Methylomagnum ishizawai: one gene and its partner. The protein of the gene in region 1 interacts with the protein of each later gene in a pairwise test. Links are inferred from orthologs where the notes say so. Each region holds a gene or a part of one and is shown on either strand. Other genes may lie near its edges.

What was found.
Region 2: the proteins of topA (region 1) and B9N93_RS20140 interact in binary tests that used the Escherichia coli proteins (3 or more experiments, as listed by UniProt). The link is inferred for Methylomagnum ishizawai from one-to-one orthologs.

The regions. Positions count from the first base shown.
Region 1 is NZ_FXAM01000001.1:962,411-974,404, reverse strand. Bases 474-3,515 are described here. They hold topA (type I DNA topoisomerase), read left to right. Parts: upstream 474-862; coding sequence 863-3,169; downstream 3,170-3,515. Other genes in these bases: B9N93_RS04415 (L-threonylcarbamoyladenylate synthase type 1 TsaC), read left to right, coding at 3,176-3,515; B9N93_RS04425 (Smg family protein), read left to right, coding at 474-754. Also shown: DNA-processing protein DprA, read left to right, coding at 1-246; more of B9N93_RS04425, read left to right, coding at 287-473; more of B9N93_RS04415, read left to right, coding at 3,516-3,730; indole-3-glycerol phosphate synthase TrpC, read right to left, coding at 3,986-4,786; trpD (anthranilate phosphoribosyltransferase), read right to left, coding at 4,783-5,808; B9N93_RS04400 (DUF29 domain-containing protein), read right to left, coding at 5,970-6,413; B9N93_RS04395 (anthranilate synthase component II), read right to left, coding at 6,475-7,056; trpE (anthranilate synthase component I), read right to left, coding at 7,053-8,537; B9N93_RS04385 (phosphoglycolate phosphatase), read right to left, coding at 8,700-9,377; rpe (ribulose-phosphate 3-epimerase), read right to left, coding at 9,377-10,069; B9N93_RS04375 (serine/threonine protein kinase), read left to right, coding at 10,390-11,859. UniProt on the Escherichia coli protein: Releases the supercoiling and torsional tension of DNA, which is introduced during the DNA replication and transcription, by transiently cleaving and rejoining one strand of the DNA duplex.
Region 2 is NZ_FXAM01000001.1:4,463,762-4,475,532, forward strand. The notes cover bases 5,049-7,867. They hold B9N93_RS20140 (IMPACT family protein), read left to right. Parts: upstream 5,049-6,082; coding sequence 6,083-6,652; downstream 6,653-7,867. Other genes in these bases: B9N93_RS20130 (class I adenylate cyclase), read right to left, coding at 5,049-5,192; B9N93_RS20135 (GGDEF domain-containing protein), read right to left, coding at 5,202-5,969; B9N93_RS20145 (CoA-binding protein), read left to right, coding at 6,668-7,057; smbP (small metal-binding protein SmbP), read left to right, coding at 7,136-7,531; smbP (small metal-binding protein SmbP), read left to right, coding at 7,701-7,867. Outside these bases: B9N93_RS20120 (NAD(P)/FAD-dependent oxidoreductase), read left to right, coding at 107-1,321; B9N93_RS20125 (hypothetical protein), read left to right, coding at 1,652-2,308; more of B9N93_RS20130, read right to left, coding at 2,379-5,048; more of smbP, read left to right, coding at 7,868-8,039; B9N93_RS20160 (DNA/RNA non-specific endonuclease), read right to left, coding at 8,074-8,997; B9N93_RS20165 (SLC13 family permease), read left to right, coding at 9,158-10,933; B9N93_RS20170 (hybrid sensor histidine kinase/response regulator), read left to right, coding at 11,012-11,771.

The DNA of each region.
Region 1 (11,994 bases):
ATCGTCGAGGAATTCGGCCCGACGACCCTGCCCGGACGCCCGGAACCCCCGCCACTGCCTCCGCCCGGCGGCGACGAACCCCATTGGGCGCTCTTGAAATTTATTGCGTACGACCCAACCTCCGTGGATACTCTAGTGGCGGTCACTGGGGAGAGCCCGGAATCCATCGCCGCCATGTTGCTGATGCTCGAACTGCAAGGCTACGTGGAATCCGCGCCCGGAGGATGCTATGTCCGGATCAAATAAGCCCCAGCCCGTTATCCATCCAGCGTGAGATCACTAGATGATGAAAGAAAACGTATTCGATGTGTTGATTTACCTGTTCGAGAATTATATGGACGGGGAAATCGATCCGGCGCCCGATCCCGACGTGATCCGCACCGAATTGCTCGAAGCCGGTTTTCCGCAACCGGAAATCAACAAGGCGTTCGACTGGTTGGAATCGCTCACCGAGCGCCACGCCATCAAATCCGTCTCATCCCCCGCGTTCCGGGTGTTCTGCGAACAGGAGATGGCCAAGCTCGATGCCGAATGCCGCGGCCTCCTCCTGTTCCTAGAGCAAAGCGGCATCCTCACCCCCGAAAGCCGCGAACTGGTGATCGACCGCGTCATGGCCTTCAACGAGGAATCCATCTCGCTGGAAAACCTCAAATGGGTGGTGCTGATGGTGTTGTTCAGCCAGCCGGACGAGGAAATCGCCTTCGCCCGCATGGAAACGCTGGTCTACGAAACCCTGCCCACCTATCTGCATTGACCCCCTAAGAATCCCCGCCGTCCGGCGGCATCTTCCATCCCGTGGGGATGGCCCTATTCAACGCCGGGAACGCCCGTCCGTTCCCGCCGAGTCCCAAGCTAGAGTTCGATGAGTCAGAATCTGGTCATAGTCGAATCGCCGGCCAAAGCCAAAACCATAGAGAAGTACCTGGGCAAGGACTTCCAGGTGCAGGCTTCCTACGGCCATGTGCGCGACCTGGTGCCCAAGGAGGGCGCGGTCGATCCCGACAACGGTTTCGCGATGAAATACGAAGTCATCGAGAAGAACGAAAAGCACGTCCAGGCCATCGCCAAGGCCATCCGCAAGGCCGACGTGCTGTTCCTCGCCACCGACCCCGACCGCGAAGGCGAGGCCATTTCCTGGCATATCTACGAACTGCTCAAGGAACGCGAGCTCCTGGACGACAAACCCGTCCACCGGGTGGTGTTCCATGAAATCACCAAGCGGGCGGTGACCGAAGCCATCGCCCATCCCAAGCCGCTCTCGACCGACCTCATCAATGCCCAGCAGGCCCGCCGCGCCCTGGATTATCTGGTCGGCTTCAAGCTCTCGCCCTTGCTGTGGAAGAAAATCCGCCGCGGCCTCTCGGCGGGCCGGGTACAAAGCCCCGCCCTGCGCATGATCGTCGAGCGCGAACAGGAGATCGAGCGCTTCGTCACCCGCGAATATTGGACCATCGAAGCCACCGCCGCGGTCGAGGGGCAAAATCTCAAGGCCCGCCTCACCCATCTGGACGGGGAAAAGCAGGAGCAATTCAGCCTCACCCAGGAAGCGGAGGCCCATGCCGCCCGCGACGCCTTGATCGCCGCCGCCCAGGGCAAGCTCTTGGTCGCCAAGGTGGAGGAGAAGGAACGCAAGCGCAATCCCGCCGCGCCCTTCACCACTTCCACCATGCAGCAGGAAGCCGCCCGCAAGCTGGGTTTCACCACCAAGCGCACCATGACCATCGCCCAGCAGCTCTACGAGGGCATCGACCTCGGCGGCGAAAGCGTGGGGCTCATCAGCTATATGCGCACCGATTCGGTCAACCTCGCCAACGAGGCGGTGCAGGAACTGCGCGACCTCATCGCTTCTCGCTTCGGCGAAGACAAACTGCCCAAAACCCCGCCACAGTACAAGACCAAGAGCAAGAACGCCCAGGAAGCCCACGAGGCCATCCGCCCGACTTCCGCCCTGCGCATGCCGGACAAGGTCAAGCCGTTCCTGAGCCTCGAACAGTACAAGCTCTACAACCTGATTTGGCAGCGCACCGTGGCTTGCCAAATGATCCACGCCACCATCAAGACCGTATCCGCCGATTTGGCCTGCGGCGACAAGGGCGTATTCCGCGCCACCGGCTCCACCGTGGTCAATCCGGGCTTCATGAGCGTCTACCTCGAAGGCAAGGACGACGGCGCGGCCAACGAGGACGAGGAAGGCTTCCTGCCCACGCTGAAGGAAGGCCAAGCCCTCGACCTGCTGGACGTGATCGCGGGCCAGCACTTCACCGAACCGCCGCCGCGCTACACCGAGGCCAGCTTGGTCAAAACCCTGGAGGAATACGGCATAGGCCGTCCTTCCACCTACGCCGCCATCATTTCCACCTTGCAGCAGCGCCATTATGTCGAGCTGGAAAACAAGCGTTTCCGTCCGACCGACGTGGGCAGCGTGGTCAACAAATTCCTGACCGAGCATTTCACCCAATACGTGGACTACAACTTCACCGCCCTGCTGGAAGACGACCTCGACGCCGTCTCCCGTGGCGAGAAGCAATGGGTGCCGCTGATGCGGGAATTCTGGGGTCCGTTCAAATCCCTGATCGAGACCAAGGACGAAAGCCTCAAGCGGGCCGACGTGACCCATGAACAATTGGACGAACAATGCCCCGAGTGCGGCAGCCAATTGTCGATCCGGCTGGGACGTAATGGCCGCTTCGTCGGCTGCACCAACTACCCGACCTGCAAATACACCCGCAATCTCAAAGAGGATGCCGAACCGCCCCCCCCCGAGATCGTCGAAGGCAAAACCTGCCCGCTGTGCGATTCGCCGTTGGCGATCAAGACGGGCCGCTATGGCAAATTCATCGGGTGCAGCGCCTACCCCACCTGCAAGCACATCGAACCCTTGGAGAAACCCGAGGACACCGGCGTGCCCTGCCCGGAATGCCACAAGGGCAACCTCATCAAGCGCAAATCGCGGTTCGGCAAGCTGTTCTATTCCTGCCCGACCTATCCCAAATGCAAGTACGCGGCCTGGAATCCGCCGCTCAACGAGCCTTGCCCCAAATGCGGCTGGCCCATCCTCACCCTGAAGACCACCAAGCGCCGCGGCACCGAGAAAGTCTGCCCGCAAAAGGACTGCGACTACGCCGTGCCCTACGAAGGCGAGCCACTGGAAGAGGCTTCGGAAGCCTAGCCCGCCGTGATTTCCCCGTTCCAAGCCCGGTTCGCCGCCCGGCATTTGCGCCGGGGTGGACTCATCGCCTACCCGACCGAAGGCGTGTACGGCCTGGGCTGCGCCCCCCTGGACCGGGCTGCGGTCCAGCGCCTGTTGGGCCTCAAGGGCCGCTCCGCCGCCAAGGGCTTCATCCTGATCGCCGCCGGTTTCGCCCAGGTCGAACCCTTCCTCGATATTCCCAATCCCCAAGTCCACGACCGGCTGCTCGCCGCCTGGCCCGGCCCCGTGACCTTCGTGGTCCCGGCGGCGGCCTGGGTGCCGGATTGGCTGCGGGGCGCGTCCAGCAACCTGGCGGTGCGGGTCACGGCGCATCCGGGGGCGGCGGCCTTGTGCCGGACCTTCGGCGGGCCTTTGGTCTCGACCAGCGCCAACAAGAGCGGACACCCCCCGGCCCGCGGCCCGCTCGCGATCCGCAAGCATTTCCCCGCCGCCGACGCGCTGCTGGTACCGGGCCGCTTGGGCGGGGCCAGCGGTCCCACGCCGATCTACGAAGCGGTGAGCGGCAAACGGCTACGTTGAACCTTGGGCAAATTTTCGGGCGGTTTTTGCCCGACAATGGTGCGAAAGCGCCGCCTCCCTCCCATCGATTTCCCAAGATTTCCGGCTACGCCTGTTTGGCACGGAATCCGCTTATATAAGTACACCCCCCTTCAAGCGCTAATGGCGGCGCGGAAGTTCCTTGCAACGGCGTCCAGCCTCCCATCGCCCTCTCCTCGCGATGGTCCGGCGGACGCTTTTTTTTATCCGCCGGACCGTCAAAGCTTCGGCTCGCGCTTAAAAACCGAACAACTCCGCCAGCTTTTGCCCCGGCTCCGCCGCCCGCATGAACGCCTCGCCCACCAGGAAGGTCTGCACCCCGCGACCGCGCATCAAGGCCACGTCTTCCGGCGCCAGGATGCCGCTTTCGGTCACGACCAAACGTCCCGCCGGGATCATCGCCAAGAGTTCCAGCGTGGTTTCCAGGTGGACCTCGAAGCTGCGGAGGTTGCGGTTGTTGATGCCGATCATGGGCAGGTCCAGCTTCAGGGCGCGTTCCAGTTCGGCGGCATCATGGACCTCGACCAGCACATCCATCCCCAACTCGCTGGCGAGGTCGGCCAGTTCCTTCATGCGGGCATCGTCCAGCGCGGCGGCGATCAACAGGATGCAATCGGCCCCGATGGCGCGGGCCTCGACCACCTGGTAGGGATCGACCGTGAAATCCTTGCGCAACACCGACAGGGCGCAGGCGGCGCGGGCTTCCCGCAAATAGTCCTCCGAACCCTGGAAAAAATCCCGGTCGGTCAGCACCGAAAGGCAGGCCGCGCCATGGTTCGCATAACTCTGGGCGATTGCCGCGGGATAGAACTCGGGCCGCATCACGCCCTTGCTGGGCGAGGCCTTCTTGATCTCGGCGATCACGGCGGGGAGGCCCGCCGCGACCTTGGCCCGCAGCGCATCCACGAACCCACGCGGGGCATCGGCGGCGGCGGCGCGTTGCAACATGTCCTGGAAGGACACCAGGGCGAGGCGTTGGGCGATTTCCTCGGCTTTGCGGCGGAGGATTTTCTGGAGGATGTCGGGGGTCTGGCTCATGGCTTGGCGAAGGCTTGGGTGAAATGGATGAGTTGGTCCAGCTTGGCGCGGGCCGCGCCGCTGTCGATGGCGGCTTGGGCGCGTTCGACGCCCGCTTCCAGGCTGTCGGTCAAATCGGCGGCGTAGATCGCGGCCCCGGCGTTCAGCAGCACGATATCGCGGGCCGGGCCGGGCGCACCGCCCAAGACGCCGCGCACCGCGCGCAGGCTTTCCACTGCCGTATCGACGGCCAGGACTTCCAGCGGGGCGCGTTGCAGGCCGAAGCGTTCCGGGGTCAGGGTGTAGGTTTCGATCTGGCCGTTCCGCAACTCGGCGACCTGGGTGGGAGCGCCGATGCTGATTTCGTCCAACCCATCCTCGGCGTGGACCACCAGGACGTGGCTGCTGCCGAGTTCGCGCAGGGCGTTGGCCAGGGGTTCGATCCAGGCGTCCGAATACACGCCGACCAGTTGATGGCTCGCGCCCGCCGGATTGGTGAGCGGCCCCAGCAGGTTGAAGATGGTGCGGATGCCGAGTTCGCGGCGCGGCCCGATGGCGTATTTCATCGCGCCGTGGTGGCGCTGGGCGAACAAGAAGCCGAGGCCGACTTCCTCGATACAGGCCCGCACTTGGTCCGGGGTCAGGTCCAGATTGACTCCCGCCGCTTCCAACACGTCGGCGCTGCCGGATTTGCTGGAGACCGAGCGGCTGCCATGCTTGGCGACCTTGGCCCCGGCGGCGGCGACCACGAAGGCGCTGGCGGTGCTGATATTGAAGGTGCGGGCACCGTCGCCGCCGGTGCCACAGGTATCGATCAGATGTTCGTCCTTGACCGGCACCTTGGTGGACATTTCCCGCAAGACCTTGGCGGCGGCGACCACTTCGCCGACGCTTTCACCCTTGGCCCGGAGCGCCACCAGGAACGCGCCGATCTGGGCGGGGGTCGCGCCACCGCTCATGATGGTCCGCATGGCCCCGCGCATCTGGGCGGGGTCGAGGTCTTGATTATCGAGGAGGGTTTGGAGCAGGGCGGGGATGTCCATGGGGGTTCCTTGGGGGTTTAAGTAAGCGGCGGGAATTTAGGCGATATGATTAGATTATATTTACTGATATCGACATCATTGCGAAACACCCCCATCTTGCTCGGGAGCCACAGATTCCATAAGCATTGGGTCGTCAAACATATCTAGCCTTGGTTACTCCACTAAGTCGCCGCGCCGGGCCAAAACCCGGCATCCAAAGATGCGGCCAATGAAAAACACGGCTCGGCAGGAAAAACATCCTCATCGAACCGGGTTTCATCCGCCGCCAAAATCCGCGCCTTCTCGTAAGCCTTGGCGAATATCTCCGTCAATTCGCTTTTCAGCCCTGGATTATCCGCCAATATCTCGTTGATCTCGATGCGCTGGATTTTGATAGTGCGCCGCCAGCTATTGCCGCGCCGGTCGGGCTGATATTGCCATTTCAGCAGATGGGCCAGCAAAACCGCCAAGCGATTCCCCAATTCCCGCCGCTCCCGCGCCCCCATGCTGTCCAGTTCCTCGATCAAATGGCTGGTATCCAATTCGTCCCAGCGGCCTGTACGCAGTAACTCGGATTGTTGCTGGGTCCAGGTATAAAAATCCCTCTCGTATAAAGTGGCGCTCATGGCCTTACCTCGATGCTCGGGGAATGGAGGGCGAACGGGAATCCGTCCGCCCCGGATAAAACTACCGCCGCAAGAAATTCCCCAACAACTCATGCCCCTGCTCGGTCAGGATCGATTCGGGATGGAACTGCACCCCCTCGATATCCAATTCCCGATGGCGGACGCCCATGATTTCCTCGATCTTCCCGTCCTTATCCTCGGTCCAAGCGGTGATTTCCAGACACTCGGGAATAGTCGCTTGCTCGATCACCAGGGAATGATAGCGGGTGGCCTGGAACGGATTATTCAGCCCATGGAATACCCCAATATTATGGTGATAAACCATCGAGGTTTTGCCGTGCATGATGCTCTTGGCGTGGATGATATTACCGCCGAAGGCATGGCCGATACTCTGATGCCCCAGGCATACCCCCAAGATCGGATAACGCCCGGCATAGCGGCGGATGGTTTCCACCGAAATCCCCGCCTCCTTGGGCGTACAGGGGCCGGGGGAAATCACGATCTTGTCGGGGTCGATGGTTTCAATCTCTTCCACCGCAATCTGGTCATTACGCACCACCCGGACTTCCGCGCCGAGTTCGGCCAGGTATTGCACCAGGTTATAGGTGAACGAATCGTAGTTATCGATCATCAAGACTTTCATGGCTGTCCTCCTTCAAGCCCGGCTTCCGCCATCGCCACCGCCCGGAATACCGCGCGGCCTTTGTTCAAGGTTTCTTCCCATTCGTTGAGCGGCACGGAATCATGCACTACGCCCGCACCGGCCTGGATATGCAGGGTGCCGTCCTTGATGACGGCGGTGCGGATGGCGATGGCGGTGTCGAGATTGCCGGACCAGCCCACATAACCCACCGCCCCCGAATAAACCCCGCGTTTCACGGGTTCCAATTCGGCGATGATTTCCATGGCGCGGATTTTCGGGGCACCGCTGACCGTGCCAGCCGGGAAGGTGGCTTTCAATACCTCGAAAGCGTCGCTGTCCTTCGCCAACTGGCCGACCACGTTGGACACGATATGCATGACGTGCGAATAGCGCTCGATAATCATCTTATCCGTGACCTTGACCGTGCCGGTTTCGGCCACGCGGCCCGCGTCGTTGCGCCCGAGGTCGATGAGCATCAGGTGTTCGGCGATTTCCTTGGGGTCGGCCAGCAAATCCTTTTCCAAGGCCGTGTCTTCCTCCGGGGTCCGGCCACGGCGGCGGGTACCCGCGATGGGGCGCACGGTGACGGTGCCCTCTTCCAGGCGCACCAGGATTTCCGGCGAGGAACCCACGATATGGAACGCACCCAGGTTCATATGGAACATATAGGGCGAGGGATTGAGGCAACGCAGGGCGCGGTATAAATCCAAGGGCGGGGCCGAGTACGGGATCGACATGCGTTGCGACAACACCACCTGCATCACATCGCCCTCGACGATGTAGTCCTTGATGCGGCGGACGCCGTTCTCATAGCCCTCCTGGGTGAAACCGGAAACGAATTCGCTTTCCTCCACCTGCTTGGGGACTTTGAATTCGCGGGCGGGTAGGCGGTTCTGGCGCAGGCCACGGATCAGGGTATCGAGCCGGTCCTGGGCGGCGGGATAGGCATTGGGTTCGGTGGGATCGGCGTGGGTGATGACCAGCAGCCGCCCCTTGAGGTTGTCGAACACCAGCACCTCTTCCGACACCATCAACAGGATATCGGGAGCGCCGATGGGGTCGGGCTTGGCGGTGGCGAGGCGCGGTTCGATGTAATGGATGGTTTCGTAGCCGAAATAACCGACCAAACCGCCACTGAAACGCGGCAAACCCGGAATCGCGGGCACCCGGAACCGGGCGGCATACTCGCGAATCCAGTCCAGCGGATGGGCCGGGGTGGCGGTCTCGACGCGCTGGCCGTCGCGGACCACCGTGATTTCCGGGCCGCGCACGCTGATGACGGTGCGGCAAGGCAGGCCGATGATGGAATATCGCCCCCATTGCTCGCCGCCGTGGACCGACTCGAACAAATAGGTATAAGGCGCGTCGGCCAGCTTGAGATAGGCGCTTAAAGGGGTATCGAGATCGGCGAGGACTTCGCGGGCGAGGGGGATGCGGTTATAGCCTTGCTCGGCGTAGTGCTGGAACTGTTCGGGCGTCATGGTGTTTCCAATCGTGGGTTTGGCCGGGAGAATCCGGCGATAAGCCGTACCGGGCCAAGCGCTGGAACGCCGCCCGGTTATTCAGGGGTTGCGGGCTGGAGACGCCATCGTTCTAGGAGTGGGGGCATGGGGATCATGCAAGTCATGTGGGCAAAAGTAAAATCAGAGGGCCTCGAACAAACCCGGCAATTCCGCGATGGATTTCACCACCACGTCCGGCTCCAAAGCCGCGAGATCGACCGCGCCATGATACCCATAAGGCACCAGCGCCAGCATGAACCCGGCCCGGTGCGCGGCCTCGGCGTCGTTGGCCGAATCGCCCACCATCAGGCTCTGGGCAGGCGCGATGCCGAAATGGGCGGCGGTCTTGAGCAAAGGTTCCGGGTGGGGTTTGTGCTGGGCGAATTGGTCGCCACTGCCGACGAAATCGAGATAGGGCGCGAGACCGAGTTGTTCCAACAGGGTTTGGGTGAAACGGGAATGCTTGTTGGTGACGCAGGCGGTCGGGAAGCCCCCGGCCTTGATCCGCGCCAAGCCATCCCTCACCCCCGGATATAAGCGGCTCCGGTCGCACATATGCTCGGCGTAGGCGTCCATGAACCAGGCCAGGGCTTCGCGGAACCGGGGCGGTTCGCCCGCGGGCCGCACCGCGCCGGTCAGGGCGCGTTTGACCAGCATCTCGACGCCATTGCCAACCCAGCCTCGCACCCGGACCTCGCCCGCCTCCGGCAAACCCAGGCGGCCCAGCATGATATCCACCGCCTGGGCGATATCGGGGGCGCTGTCCACCAAGGTGCCATCGAGATCGAAGACAACCAGTCCGGGCCGGGCGGGCAGCATCAGTTGCGGACCTTGGCCAGTTCGTCGCGCATGGCCTGGATGATGCTGTTATAACGGTTCGGGTCGCCCGCCTGGCCCGCGCCGAACACGGCGGAACCGGCCACGAAGGTATCCACGCCCGCCCGCGCCACTTCGGCGATATTGGCCGGGCCGACGCCGCCGTCGATTTCCAGGCGGATATCGCGGCCCGAGTTGTCGATCATCTCGCGCACCTTGCGGGCCTTGTCCAGCACGTAGGGGATGAATTTCTGGCCGCCGAAACCGGGGTTGACCGACATCAACAGGATCATGTCCACCTTCGCCAAGGTATATTCCAGCACGTCGAGCGGGGTGGCCGGATTGAACACCAAGCCGCACTTGGCCCCGCCATCCTTGATGAGTTGCAGGCTGCGGTCGATATGCTCGGAGGCTTCCGGGTGGAAGGTGATATAGCTGGCCCCGGCCTTGAGGAAATCGGGGATGATACGGTCCACTGGCTTCACCATCAGATGCACGTCGATGGGAGCGGTGACGCCGTATTTGCGGAGGGCTTCGCAGACCAGGGGGCCGATGGTCAGGTTGGGCACATAATGGTTGTCCATCACATCGAAATGGACCACATCCGCGCCGGATTCGAGGACGTTCGCCACTTCCTCGCCCAAGCGGGCGAAGTCGGCGGAAAGGATGGAAGGCGCGATCCAGAAATCGTTCATGGCTGATGGCTCGTGGTTGGAATTGGAGAACAGGGCGGCGCTGGCCCTCCGGGCCTTGGAATCCGCGGTTTGCGGCCTGCCAAATGGCCGGGTATTTTTACATTTGGCTTCCGGGGGGGCAAGTTGAGGGCAGTAGCCGGGCCGTCCGCCGTCCCGGCCCAGGCACCGGGGAAACGGCTGTCGAAGGCGGATGCGGCACCCGCCCGGCTGTAATACCATCCCCCGATCTGGACAGCGCGAACGCTGGTTCCAAAAACCCCTCGACCCACCCCAACAGAACCGCCCCCCCTATGGATGTCGATGATTTCGGTGATTTATGCATGGGCTGCATGCAGGACAAGGGCAACTCGGCCCGCTGTCCCCGATGCGGTTATCGACCGGACCCGCAGCGGAATGTGTTCGCCCTGCCCTACCAGACCATCCTCAACAACAAATTCCTGATCGGACGTATCCTGGGCCATCCCGGCGGCTTCGGCATCACCTATCTGGCCTTGGATTTGGTACTACACACCCCCTTGGCGATCAAGGAATACCTGCCCCGCGGCCTGGCGGTCCGCGATACCCTGAACCTCAAGGTCGTCCCCCATGGCGGCGAGGACAGCGAGCGGTTCAATTACGGGATGGGGCAATTCCTGCAAGAGGCCCGCACCCTGTGCAAATTCAGCCACCCCAACGTGGTCCGGGTCCGGGAGTTTTTCCAACAGAACAATACCGCCTATCTCGCCATGGATTATTACGAGGGGATATCCCTGACCGAATACCTGGGGCGCAACGGCGGCAAACTCCCCGAGGCCACGGCCCTGGCCTTTATCCTGCCGATCCTCGACGGTTTGGCGGAAATCCACGCCAAGGGTTTCCTACACCGCGATATCAAACCCGCCAATATCTATCTGACCCAGGGCGGCTCCCCGATCCTGCTGGATTTCGGGGCCGCCCGCCAAGCCTTGGGCGGGCACGGCTCCCAAACCCTATCGGTGATCCTGACCCCAGGATTCGCCCCGTTCGAGCAATACCTGGAACGGGCGGAATTCGGCCCCTCCACCGATATCTATGCCGCCGGGGCCACGCTGTACTATCTCCTGACCGGGGAAAGACCCCAGGAAGCCACCCACCGCTGCCGCCGGGACGAGGTACTGCCGCCGGAACAACTGGAACCCTCGATCACGCCCGCGGTCGGCCAGGCCATCATGCGGGCTTTGGCTATCGAGCCGGAACAGCGTCCGCAAACGATCCAGGCATTCAAGGCTCTGCTCCTGGCCGGGAAAGCGGCGGCACCGGCTCCCCGTCCAACATCGCCACCACGGGAATGGTCCACGCCAGGGCGCTTGCGCCTCATCTGCCGCGAATGCGGGGAGCGCAACACGGTGCCGACCGATATCAGCCTGAGCCTGCTCGGCTGCGCGGGTTGTGGCGCGAGCCTCGCGCCGCCGTCGGCCAGGCAACGGCTTCCGGCCTGGAGCTGGCCGGCGCTGGGCGCGGCGGCGGGCGTGGGCGTATTGGTGGCGGGACTGGTGTGGTTCAGGCCGACCGGGATGGGCGGTATGGCGGAAACCTCGTGGCCACCCGCTACCCCCGGCCCCCCCCAAGGCTTGCAATCCGGCGGCAATCCCCCCTACCCGCCTCCACAAAACGCCATCGACCTCTGCCAAGGCAAGGCGCTGGACGCGGTTTGCTGGATACAACCGCCGGACCGGGCAGCGGAGCCGGGACGCTGTCGGCAGGTCCACGCCTATTTCGCCTGCGTGCCCGACGGTTTTCCGGGCGGGACCGGCGGACCGATGTTGCCATGAACCCCGCGATACGGGCGGATATGGCAAGAAATCGGGCAAGACCGCCCTAGAGCGGGTAACATCCAACGGCGTTGCCCCGCCCGTGACCGTGGTCGATGACCGAATCGGCACAACCAGCGGCTGGGCCGCCCCCTG
Region 2 (11,771 bases), 3.5 Mb from region 1 along the record:
ACGCCGGGCCGGGATGCAGAATGGCGAGGGTTCCGCGCCCAAGGCCGCGGTGTCCATCCCTACAAGCATAATCCCCATCACCCAATTATCCCGGAGAGACTATTCCATGGAGAACGCAACCCATCACCGTGTCGTCGTGGTCGGCGGCGGTGCCGCCGGACTCGGCGTCGCCGCCCGTTTGCTACGCGCAGGCATCAAGGATGTCGCCATCGTCGAGCCTTCCGAAAACCATTATTACCAGCCGTTCTGGACCTTCGTCGGCGGCGGGGTCGTGAGCCGCGAGCAATCGGTACGGCCCATGGCGGGCCTGATCCCCAAGGGCGCGACCTGGATCAAGGACGCCGCCGCGAGCTTCGATCCCGCCAATAACAGCCTCGCCACCCAAGGCGGCAAAACCCTCAATTACGACTATCTGGTGGTCTGCCCCGGCTTGCAGATCGATTGGGGCAAGATCAAGGGCTTGCCCGAAGCCCTGGGCAAGAACGGCGTATGCAGCAACTACGGCTACGACCTCGCCCCCATCACCTGGGACAATATCAAGAATTTCCAGGGTGGCAACGCCGTGTTCACCTTTCCGCCGCCGCCCATCAAATGCGCGGGGGCCCCGCAGAAGATCATGTACCTGGCCGAGGATTATTTCCGCAAGCACGGGCTGCGCGACAAGACCCGCGTCCTGTATTACTGCGCCACGCCGACTCTCTTCAGCGTGCCCAAGTACGCCAACGCCCTGATGGAACAGGCCGTGGGACCGCGCGGCATCGAGACGTTCTTCAAGCACAACCTGGTGGAAATCCGCGCCGAATCCAAGGAAGCCGTGTTCCAGAACGCCGACTCTGGCGAAGAAGTCGTGCAGCCCTACGACATGATCCATGTGGTGCCGCCGATGAGTTCGCCCGATTTCATCAAGCAAAGCCCCTTGGCCAACGCGGGCGGCTGGGTGGACGTGGACAAGGCCAGCTTGCAGCACACCCGCTATCCCAATGTGTTCAGCCTGGGCGATGCCAGCAGCCTGCCGACCTCGAAGACCGCCGCCGCCATCCGCGCCCAAGCCCCGGTGCTGGAAGCCAACCTGCTCGCGGTCATCAACGGCGGGCAGCCGACCCTGGCCTATGACGGCTATACCTCCTGCCCGCTGGTCACGGGTTATGGCAGGCTGATCCTGGCCGAATTCGACTACGATCTGAAGCCCAAGGAAACCTTCCCCTTCGACCAGAGCAAGGAACGCCTGAGCATGTATCTGCTCAAGCGCTACGCAATCCCGATGATCTACTGGGAAGGCTTGCTGAAAGGCTACCAGTGGCCGCGGCCCGGCATGTCCTGATGGCATTCTGGCGGCGGGCGGGCTGATCCCCCCCGGTGCCCGGTCCCGGCGGTGGCGTCCCGGTTCGACGGCCCAAACTGGAGTCCAAAGTTTGCTTTGGACCGCCCCGGCCAAAGCAAGCTTTGGACTCCAGCCCTGGCGCGCTACCGCGTGCCACCGCCCCGGCCCGAATATTACAAAACAGCGGGCGATATGCTATAAACCCCGCGCCTTGCAACGCCGGTCGATACCGCTGTCCACCGCCTTTCCCGCCCGGAAAAAAACCAAAAACCGCCGGTGGTTCCGCAACCCCGACCGGATCGCCCCACTTCAAACATTGGCCTCAGAACCATGACCCAACCACACTCCACACAGTCCTTCCCCCTCCTGAAAAGCGGCCTGTGCGCCCTGTCCATCGCGCTGGCCGCGGTGTTCGCGGCGGGCTGCGACAGCGGCCAGAGCGGCGGCGGCGGCGTCTCGGCCCCCGCCAGCGAGGAGGCCCATATCGCCGGCAATGTCCAGGACCAGCACGGCCCGATCATGGACGGCAAGGTCGAAGTCCACGACAAGAACGGCAAGCTCATCGTCAGCACCCCGCTGTCCGGCAATTCCAACCATTACAACCTCACCGTGCCGGCCGGTACCCTCTATCCCATCGTGCTGACCGCGACCCCACCCGCGAATGACGTGGTCGGCCCGGTCAAGGCCGTGGTGACCAGCCCGCTGGCCGACCGCATGGACATCACCGACGTGACCACCATCGTGGTGGATTCCGCCCTGACCCTGGGCGGGCTGACCGCCGAAAACATCGCCAAGGCGTCCGGCGCGGCCATCGGCCTTAGGCAGCGCGAAGGCGTGAGCGCGGGCGCGGGCGGCGGTGGCAGCGGCGCGGGCCAGAGCGCCGGCGGCGTCAGCCGGGGCGGCCATGGCGGGCACGATATGTCCGGCATGGGCGGTGGCGCTGGCTCCAATAGCGGCGACCCCGCCATGCAAGGGATGCAGCACTGAGCCGGGACGGCGGCTTCCCGCTAAAAAACGGCGGTGGGAACGACCCACCGCCGTTTTTTTAGCGCCCGAGCTACGGCCTGGGCTGGTTCAAGCGCTGCTCGATCTTGCGCTTGTACAACAGGAAATGTACGGTCTGGAGCTGCTCCGCCGTCTCGACCCCCAGGATCGACAAGGGCAGGTCGATATCGCTGATATAGATCGGATAGCGCAGCCCGCTCCGGCGCAAGGCCAGGATGTGTTCTGCCGCCGCCGCGAACACATCCCGCCCGCTCTCCATGGACGAAAACTCCCGGTCGTCGCAGGCGATGGTATACGCCGCCCGCCCCGGCCCGATCTCCTGGGCGAACACCCGCACCTCGATCTTTTTGCCGACCGCCCCCGGCGGGAACCCGGCGGGCCGCACGGCATATTCCCCCGCGCCATCGCGCTCGACCAGGTAATACTCGATCCCCGCCGCCGCCAGCACATAACGCTGCGCCACCGCTTCCAGGAACACCGCATACGGTCCCAGCACCACCGACGGTCCCAAAGGTTCGTGGACCCGATGGAACAAGGAGCCGCGCTCGTCCAGGACGAACACCCGCACCTGCGCCGCCTCCACCAGGCAGAATACCTGGACCGCCCCCGGCTTGTTGCGCCGGTAGAGCGCGGGCAAAGGGTCCGGCCCATCGCCCGCCAGGGCCGGATCGAAGCTCAAGGGCGCGAAGGCCGCCCTGGGCTCGGCCAGCTCGGTATAAAGCCGGTCCTCGTCGGGAATCTCCCGGAACTCCACTCCCAAAGGCAGGCGCTCGAACAAGAAATAAGAGCGCCCGCCCCGTACCAGGTAACGCGCCGCGCCCGTGCCGAACGCCGCCCGCAGGTCGCGGTACAAGGTTTCGACCCGGCCCGCGATGGTGCGGGCGCGGGTGGTGGAAAAGCAAAAACCGTGGAATTCCGGGGCGGCCCCGCCGGATTCGCCGACCAGTTCGGCCAAGCAGGCAAACAGCCCGCTCAAGCCCAGGTATTGATGGACCAGGATTTCGCGCCAGGAAGTCAGGATCAAGGCATCGACCCGGTCGATCAGGTTGGCCCGCTCATAGCCATAGCTCAGGGCGTCGTAGCGGTTGCTGGCAGGCCGCAGGTTATCGCGGCGCTGGGCCTCGGCATCCACGCCCAGGTTGATGAACAAGGCCACGGCCACGGCGCGGGGGGGGCGGGTGTATTCGTCCAGGGTTTCCGATTCCGCCCGTTGCGCCTTGAATACCCCGGCCAGGGCGTCGCATACCTGCCTCAGCTCCGCAGGGCCGAATACGCTGTTCTGGGTTTCCAGGAACGGATTCATCGATGGGCGGTACAGGCCGTTATGCACCAGCCAGGTGAGGTTTTCCAGGAGGCTCCGGGTTTTGCGGAGGATGGGCGGCGCGGCGGCGGCGCCCGTACGCCGCAGCGATAGCGCCCAGCCCGGTTCACCATCGGCCAGCCGGATTTCTTGCAAGGCGTAGTCCTCCGGCTCGATATGGTCACCGCCGTCCAGGCAGAGCGTGTCGATCTTACCCGGCTTGCGTTCCAGCGCGGCGGCCATGCGCCGCCCCAGCCGGATGATTTCCTCGCCCACCAAGGCCCGTCCGCCCGAATGCAGCAAGGCGAACCGGCGCATCCCTTCATAGCTCAGGCGCAGTTCGCCGGCGATGGCTTTCTGTTCTTCCAAGGCCGCCACGACGCGCCAACGGCGGCGCTGTTCGATGGCTTTGAGCCGGGCGGGGGTCCAACCCCAATCGCGCACCATCCGGGCCAGGACTTCGCGCCGCCGCGCCTTCTCGGCGGGAGCCGCCGTCACCGCCGCCATCAGCCCGTTGATCTTGAGGTAGAAGCTTTGGCGGGCCAATTCCAGCCGGGCGCTTTCGCCGCGCCCGAGCAGGTAGCGCTCGACCTTGCGGTACATCAGGAGATAGGAATCGAGTTCCTCGCTATCGGTACGGTCCTGGTACAAAGCCGCCTTCAAGCGGGTGCAAAGCCATTCGATGCGCGGGTATTCGGCGCTGTAGCTCTCCATCAGCAGCAGTTTAAGCAGGGATTTGTGCGGGGAGGCGATGGCCTTGTTCAAATGCCACAGCGCCCCGCCCAGGAATTCCTCGGCCCGCACCTGTTCCAGCCCGCCGAAATCGATCAAATCGTCGGCGTTGACGAAGCGGTTGTCGATCAAATGGCGGAGGTATTCGTCATGGCGGTCCTCTTGCTCCGGCGGCACCAGCCACCAGCCCGGAATCCGGCCCGCCAGCCACACGCTGGTGCGGTAGAACTCCTCCAACAGCAAATGACGCTGCACGCTGCCGCAGCTCTCGGTCGAGACCGGCGTGCCCTGGCCTTGCCGGAACAGTTCGCTGTCGATGAAGAAGATATGGGCTTCCAAGCCCAGGGACGCGGCCCATTGCTCGATCCCCGCCGCCTTGCGGTGCAGTTCTTCCAAGCCGGATGCGGCCAGGCCGGGCCGGTGGCACAGCCAGATATCGAGGTCGCTTTTGCGGGAATAGGCGATGCTGCCGACACTGCCCATGAGGTAGAGGGCGTCGATGGGATATTCCGGGCGCAGGGCGCGGCTACGGGTCTCGAAGCTTTTGGAGAGCCGGGCGGCGCAGCGCAAAGTGGCACGGCCCGGTTGATAATCCGGGAGTCCGGCCGGGGTGTCGAGGCTGACGAAACCCGGCAGGTTGGGATGGTTGCAATGGAACAGCAAGGGCAGGAGGTCGAGGAATTCGCGCTGGCGGAGGGTCTGGCATTCCTGGATATGCTGGGCTTGCAGACGGTGCAGGTTCTTGAAGCGGCGCACCACGGTGGCGAGGTCGCGGCGGTCGATGTCCTCGCCGGGAACGCCAAGATGGATGGGACGGGCGTCGGGACCGGACATGCCCCGGCCTCAGCGCTGGGGCGGGGTGGGCAACAACCGCCGCAGGAGCTTGCGGGCGTCGTCGCCGGTGCGCCAATCGGTGGCGGACACCGCGATGGACCCGCCCCCGGCCCGGACCCGCGCCGCCCGTTCCGCCCCGAGCTTGGCGGCCAGCGCCTCGGCGGCGGCCAACCGGGTTTCCGGCAGCACCACTAGGAACGAGTTGGCGTCGAAACGGCCAATCTGGTCGGCCCAGCGCAGTTCGGCGTTCAATTCCTGGGCGACGCGCTTGAGCGCTTCGGGATCGGGTTCGCCGTCCGGCGGCAGGACGCGCAAGAGAATCGCCGCCAGCGGATTGCCGTAGCGGCGGCTGCGGCCCATTTGATTTTCCAGCGCCTGTAGGATGGCCCGGAGGTTGAGGACGCCGGTTGCGGGATCGCGGGTTTCGAGGCTCTGGGCCAGGGCGCGGTATTGGTCGCGTTCCTGGGCCAGCCGCGCCTCCGCGCCCATGTCCTCGAAGAAATAGGCGGTGCCGCCCGCCGCCAAGGGCGTCTGGGTACGCCGCCAATGGATGGCTCCGGCCACCGTCTCAAGCGTGCCTTCGGTGGCCGCGCCGAACCAAGCCGCGACCGGGGGTGCCGTCCAATCCAGCCCGACCAGCGCCACAGGTTCACCGCCGCACCAAGCCGCCCAGCGCCGGTTCGCCCAGGCGATCCGCCCGGCTTCGACGATCACGGCCCCGCAGGGAGCCGCGTCCAATACCTCGCGCAAGGCCAGCGCCGCCACCGAATTCCCCATGCATACTTACCTCGTGTCCGAGCGCCGTCGCGCTCTATCCGACAGTTTACCGGAAGCGCGGGCCTTGCCCTATGATGGCGGTCCCCGCTCCACGCCCCACGGCCCGGCCTGCCATGCTGTTGATCGAACAAAGCTCCGAAGTCCACCACACCGTCAACCATTCCCGCTTCATCGGCTTCGCCCTGCCCTGCGCCGACGAGCGCGAACTGCGGGCGCGGCTGTCCCAGGTCGCCCGCCAACACGCCGACGCCCATCATCTGGCCTTCGCCTACCGCATCCAGACCGGGCAGGGGCTCGCCACCTATTGCACCGACGCGGGCGAACCCGGCGGCACGGCGGGACGGCCGATCCTGGCCCATCTGGAAGGCTTCGCCGTGGTGAACGCCGTGGTGGCGGTGATCCGCTATTTCGGCGGGATCAAGCTGGGAGCGGGCGGCTTGGTGCGGGCCTATGGCGGCACCGCGAAACTGGCCTTGGAAGCCGCCCGGCTCATCCCCTATGTCGAATACACCCACATCCGCCTGAGCATCGCCTATCCCGACCTTCAACCGCTGACCTACGCCCTGGGCAAGGCGGGCGGGGAAATCCTGGCCAAGGACTTCGGGGCGCGGGTGGATTTGACCGTGAAGCTCCCCGCGCCGGAAGCCCCGGCCTTCCTGGCCCGGTTCGGCGGCAAACCCTGACCCCGGGGAGATTCCATGGACTTGATCGGACACCTCGACACCCCCGGCCTCCGCATCGCCCTGGTCGGCGCGACCGACGATCCCGGCAAATTCGGCGCGGCCATCTACCGCGACCTTAAGCGCAAGGGCTACCGGGTTTATCCCGTCAATCCACGCCGCGCCACGGTGGACGGCGACCCGACCTATGCCAAGCTCGGTGATTTGCCCGAGAAACCGGATTGGGTGAACCTGGTGGTTCCGCCCACCATCGGCCTCGCGGTGTTGCGCGAATGCCTGGCGCTTGGGCTGCAACGGGTGTGGTTACAACCGGGGGCCGAGGACGCGGCGATCCTGGGGTTCTTGGACGCGCACGGCTTCGCATACGTGGCCCGGCGCTGCATCATGGTGGAGAGCCGGGCGCAGTAATCATCCGTAGAGACGCCCCCTATCCACCCGCCCATAATCCGCGCCACCTTCCCCCGCACTCAGCAAGGAGCCACCACCATGCCCACCAGGACCGCAGCCGGATTATGGGCGGCGTTCGCCGCCGCGCTGGTCGCTACCCCGACCCTCCTCCCCGCCTCGCCCGCCCAGGCCGAAGCCGCGCCGGAAGCCGGGAAATCGCCGGAAACCGGCAAACAACACATCCAGGCGGCCCTCAAACACGCCAAGGAAGCCGCTAGAAGCGGCAAGAAAGGCGATGCCAGCGTAGTCGCCCAGCACGCGCAACTGGCGAAAACCGAAGTCGAGGCGGCGCTGGGCCAAAGTCCCGACAATCCCCACCTCAAGGCCGCGCTGGACAGCCTGAACCAAGCCATCCGCCAGGGCGAATACGGCGGAGGCGAAGAAGCCAGAGCCGCCGCCCACGAAGCCGTCACCCACCTCAAAGCCGCCCAATAGCCCGGTCCCAGGTTTTTGGACGCGGGATGCAGCAACCGGGCTGGAGGCCGGTCTAAGGCTCACTTGCCAGGCGACCGGACCCGGTCCCCGGCGAGCCGACCCAGCCCATAAGGGTCGCACACCCACCCCGCACCACGGGGCAATACCAATAATCCCAATGGAGGATGCTATGCGTGGAATCAACCTGTTCAGTCTGAAGGTCGGCGTCCTGGCCGCGCTGCTGGCCCTGAACCCAGCCATCGCCGCCGAGAACCACAAGGCCGAAGCCCTGAAACACGCCGAGGCCGCCGCCGAAAGCGGCAAGAAAGGCGATGCCCCGGCCGTGGTCACCCACGCCGAAGCCGCCAAACCCCATGTCGAGGCCGCCGAGAAGGAGAAAGCCAGCCCGCATTTCGAAGCCGCCGACAAGAGCCTCGACAGCGCTATCGAACATGGCAAGATGGGCCATGCCGACCTCGCGGGCAAAGCCGCCGAGGAAGCCGTCACCCACCTGAAGGCCGCGCCCTAGGCCCCCGCGCCGGACGGGCCATCCGCCCGGCGCCTCACTCCCTCCCCGTGAATTTGCCCTTCCTGTCGCCGTAGCGCCCGGCCACCGCCGCCCATTCCCCCACCTGCCAGAACACCGGATCGATCTTGCCTTCCGCCGCGGGTTCGAGCTTGGGATCGAGTCCGGGGAAAAAATCGAAGCCGGTACGGCGCTCCACCTCGTCCACCGTCACCACGAAACGATCCAGCGACTCGTTGCCCCGCACCGTCTGCGGCACCACCACGGCCAGGAACCGGGGCGCGCCGTCCGCGCCCTGGGCCGCGTAAATCTTGTAGCAGGCATCCGGCACCTCGACCCGGAACGCCGATTTGAGCCGTTCGGTGCCGCCCTCGAACACCGGCCCGGTGACGACCCACAGCTTGCCGAGGCGCGGGGCCAGCCGGTCCAGTTCCATTTCTTCCAGCCGTTCCCACACCCGTTCGTTCAGCGCCGCCGTCTGCGGCACGATATTGGTCATCAGGAAGGTATCGCGCTGGCCGGCCCGGCCATACAGCAGGCTGATGGCATGGTTCGGGGCCATGTGGCCGCGGTCGTAGCCGCTCTTGTCGTAATCGTCGTGGCCGATACGGGTCAGGCTGCGCCCGTCGGCGATGAAACGGTTGAGGCGCTTGAGGTGCGGGGCGTCGGCGGGCGGGGCCGAAAGGGCGTAGATCACCCACAAAGGATCGCCGCGCAATTCCGAGTAACCCGCCAGATAGCCCTGGTTGCGGAACACCCGCGTCCAGGTCATGGGATCGGCCCAACGGGTGGCTTGCGGCAGGCCCAGATAGGCCATCTGTGGCCGGACATATAGCGCTTCGTAGCCATACCAGCCCCCCAGTCCGGCCAGCGCCAACAACAAGGCCACGGGATTGCCGCGGCCCCAGCGCCACACCCCGGCGAACAGCGCCCATAGCGCCAACAGCTTGCGTAGATTCACGGTATCGCACCCCAAAACATGGCAAAATCGGGAATTTTACCGGCGGTTCCGGGTTCGGAAACCCTCCGCCCCGGCTTCTACCCTGCCGCCTATCCCCCTAAAATCCGTCATCTTATTCAAATCATCCAAGATCATCGTTCAAATAGGGAGGGGCAATTCGATGGGTACTCAAGCCTGGATCGCGGTCGGCGTGGTATCGGGGTGCTTGGTTTTCCTGCTGTCCACGGCGGCGGCACCGGAATTGATCCTGATGGGCGGGGTGGTGGCCTTGCTCATGTTTGGCGTGTTGACGCCCGAGCAAGCCCTGGGCGGTTTCGCCAACGAGGGCATGATCACCGTGGCCCTGATGTATGTGGTGGTGGCCGGCATCCGCGAGACCGGCGGCGTGGACCTATTGGTGCAGTACGTCCTGGGGCGGCCCAAGACCCTGCGCGGCGCATTGCTGCGGCTGACGGTGCCGGTGGCCACGGTCAGCGCCTTCATGAACAACACGCCCCTGGTGGCGATCTTCCTGCCGGCGGTGTTGACCTGGGCCAAGCGCCTGCAAGTCTCGCCGTCCAAGTTACTGATCCCCCTGAGCTATGCCGCGGTGTTCGGCGGCACCATCACCTTGATCGGCACCAGCACCAACCTGATCGTCAACGGCCTCCTGGTCAGCGGCAACAAGGGCCATCTGGGCTTGTTCGATATCGCCTGGGTGGGGATTCCCTGTTCGGTGCTGGGCATTCTGTACATCTGGTTGCTGGCCCCGCGTTGCCTGCCGGAACGCAAGCCCGCCAGCGCCGTGTTCGAGAATCCCAAGGAATACACCGTGGAAATGGCGGTGGAAGACAACGGCCCCTTGGTCGGCAAAACCATCGAGGAAGCCGGGTTGCGCCATTTGCAGGGCTTGTACCTGGTCGAGATCGGGCGCGGCGAGGAAGTGTTGGCGGCGGTCGGGCCTTACGAGCGCTTACAGGCGGGGGACCGGCTGGTGTTCGCCGGGGTGGGCGATTCGGTGGTGGAATTGCAGCGCATCAAGGGCCTCCGGCCCAGCATGGACCACGCCTTCACCCTGGAAGACCGGACCCACCGCGAGCGCGTCCTGGTCGAGGCCGTGATCTCGCCGCATTGCGCCTTGATCGGCAAGACCTTGAAGGAAGGCCGGTTCCGCATGGCCTATGGCAGTTCGGTCATCGCCATCGCCCGCAACGGCCAGCGCCTGGAAGGCAAGCTCGGCCAAATCCGCCTGGAAGCCTCCGACACCTTGCTGCTGGACGCCCGCCCGCCGTTCCTGGAACGCCACCGCAATTCCAACGACTTCCTGCTGATCAGCCAGGTGTCGGACTACATCCCGGTGCGGCACGAACGCGCCACGCTGGCGTGGTTGATCCTGACGGCGGTGGTGGCGAGCGCCAGCCTGGAATGGCTGTCGATGCTGAAGGCCGCCATGCTGGGCGCGAGCGCCATGCTGTTGACCGGCTGCTGTTCGGTGTCGGAAGCCCGCAAGAGCCTGGACGGACAGGTCTTGCTCGCCATCGCCGCCTCGTTCGGCCTCGGCAAAGCCCTGGAACTCAGCGGGGCGGCGTCGGGGGTGGCGCACGGCTTCCTGGCCCTGGTGGGCGGCGAACCCTGGCTGGCGCTGGCCCTGTTCTATTTCCTCACCGTGGTGCTGACCGAACTGCTCAGCAACAACTCGGTGGCGGTCCTGATGTTCCCCCTGGCCCTCGCCATCGCCGACAAGCTGGGCGTGAGCTTCTGGCCGTTCGTGGTCGCGGTGATGGTCGCCGCCTCCATGGGCTTCTCCACGCCCATCGGTTACCAGACCAACCTGATGGTCTACGGTCCCGGCGGTTATCAGTTCCGCGATTTCGTGCTGTTCGGCGTGCCTTTGAATCTCCTGATGGGGATCGTGGCCTTGATCGTGATTCCCTGGATGTGGCCGTTCCATCCTTGAATAGGGTGGTGGGCGGTGGAGCGGAATAGTATCCTCGTCCCCTCCCCCCTCGCACCCGGCGGACACGGAGCGCACATATTGAAGCAGCCGGAATCCCAAGACGCCTCCCATCCTCCCAGCCACCCCCCCGCCCCATCACCGGAATTCGCCGACAACCCCTGGCTGGACGAGCTACCCCACATCGTTTGGGTCGCGGACCCGGACGGCGGTGCCGTCCATTTCAACCACGCCGGGCGGGATTATATGGGTGCCGACCCGGCCGGCGCGGATTGGTCGGCCTGGGTCCACCCCGAGGACGGCCCGGTCCTCGGGGCGGCGTGGACCGAGTCCCGGCCCTATGCCGTCGAGGCCCGGCTGCGGCGGCGCGACGGCGCTTACCGCTGGTTCAGGATCGTGGGCAAACCGCTGCCCGATGCCGGGGACGGGATCGCGCATTGGTTGGGCACCTGCGACGATATCCATGAATATAAACAGACCGAACACGCCCTGGCCTCGAAACACGCCCTGCTGGCCACCGCCCCCATCGGCCTGGCCTGCCTCGACCTGGAACTCCGCTACGTCCAGATCAATTCCGCCCTGGCCGATATGAACGGCCTGCCGGTCGACGCCCATCTGGGCCGGAGCGTCGCGGAGGTCCTCCCGGAACTCTGGCCGGGCTTGGCCCCGGTCTTACAACGGGTGTTGGATAACGGGGAAGCGCTGGTCGATCTCGAACTCAGCGGCGAGACGGCGGCGGAACCCGGCATCACCCGGCATTGGCTGGCCGGCTATTTTCCACTGCGGGTGGAGACGGCCCTGGTCGGCCTGGGCGCGGCGGTCCTGGAAATCACCCCGTTCA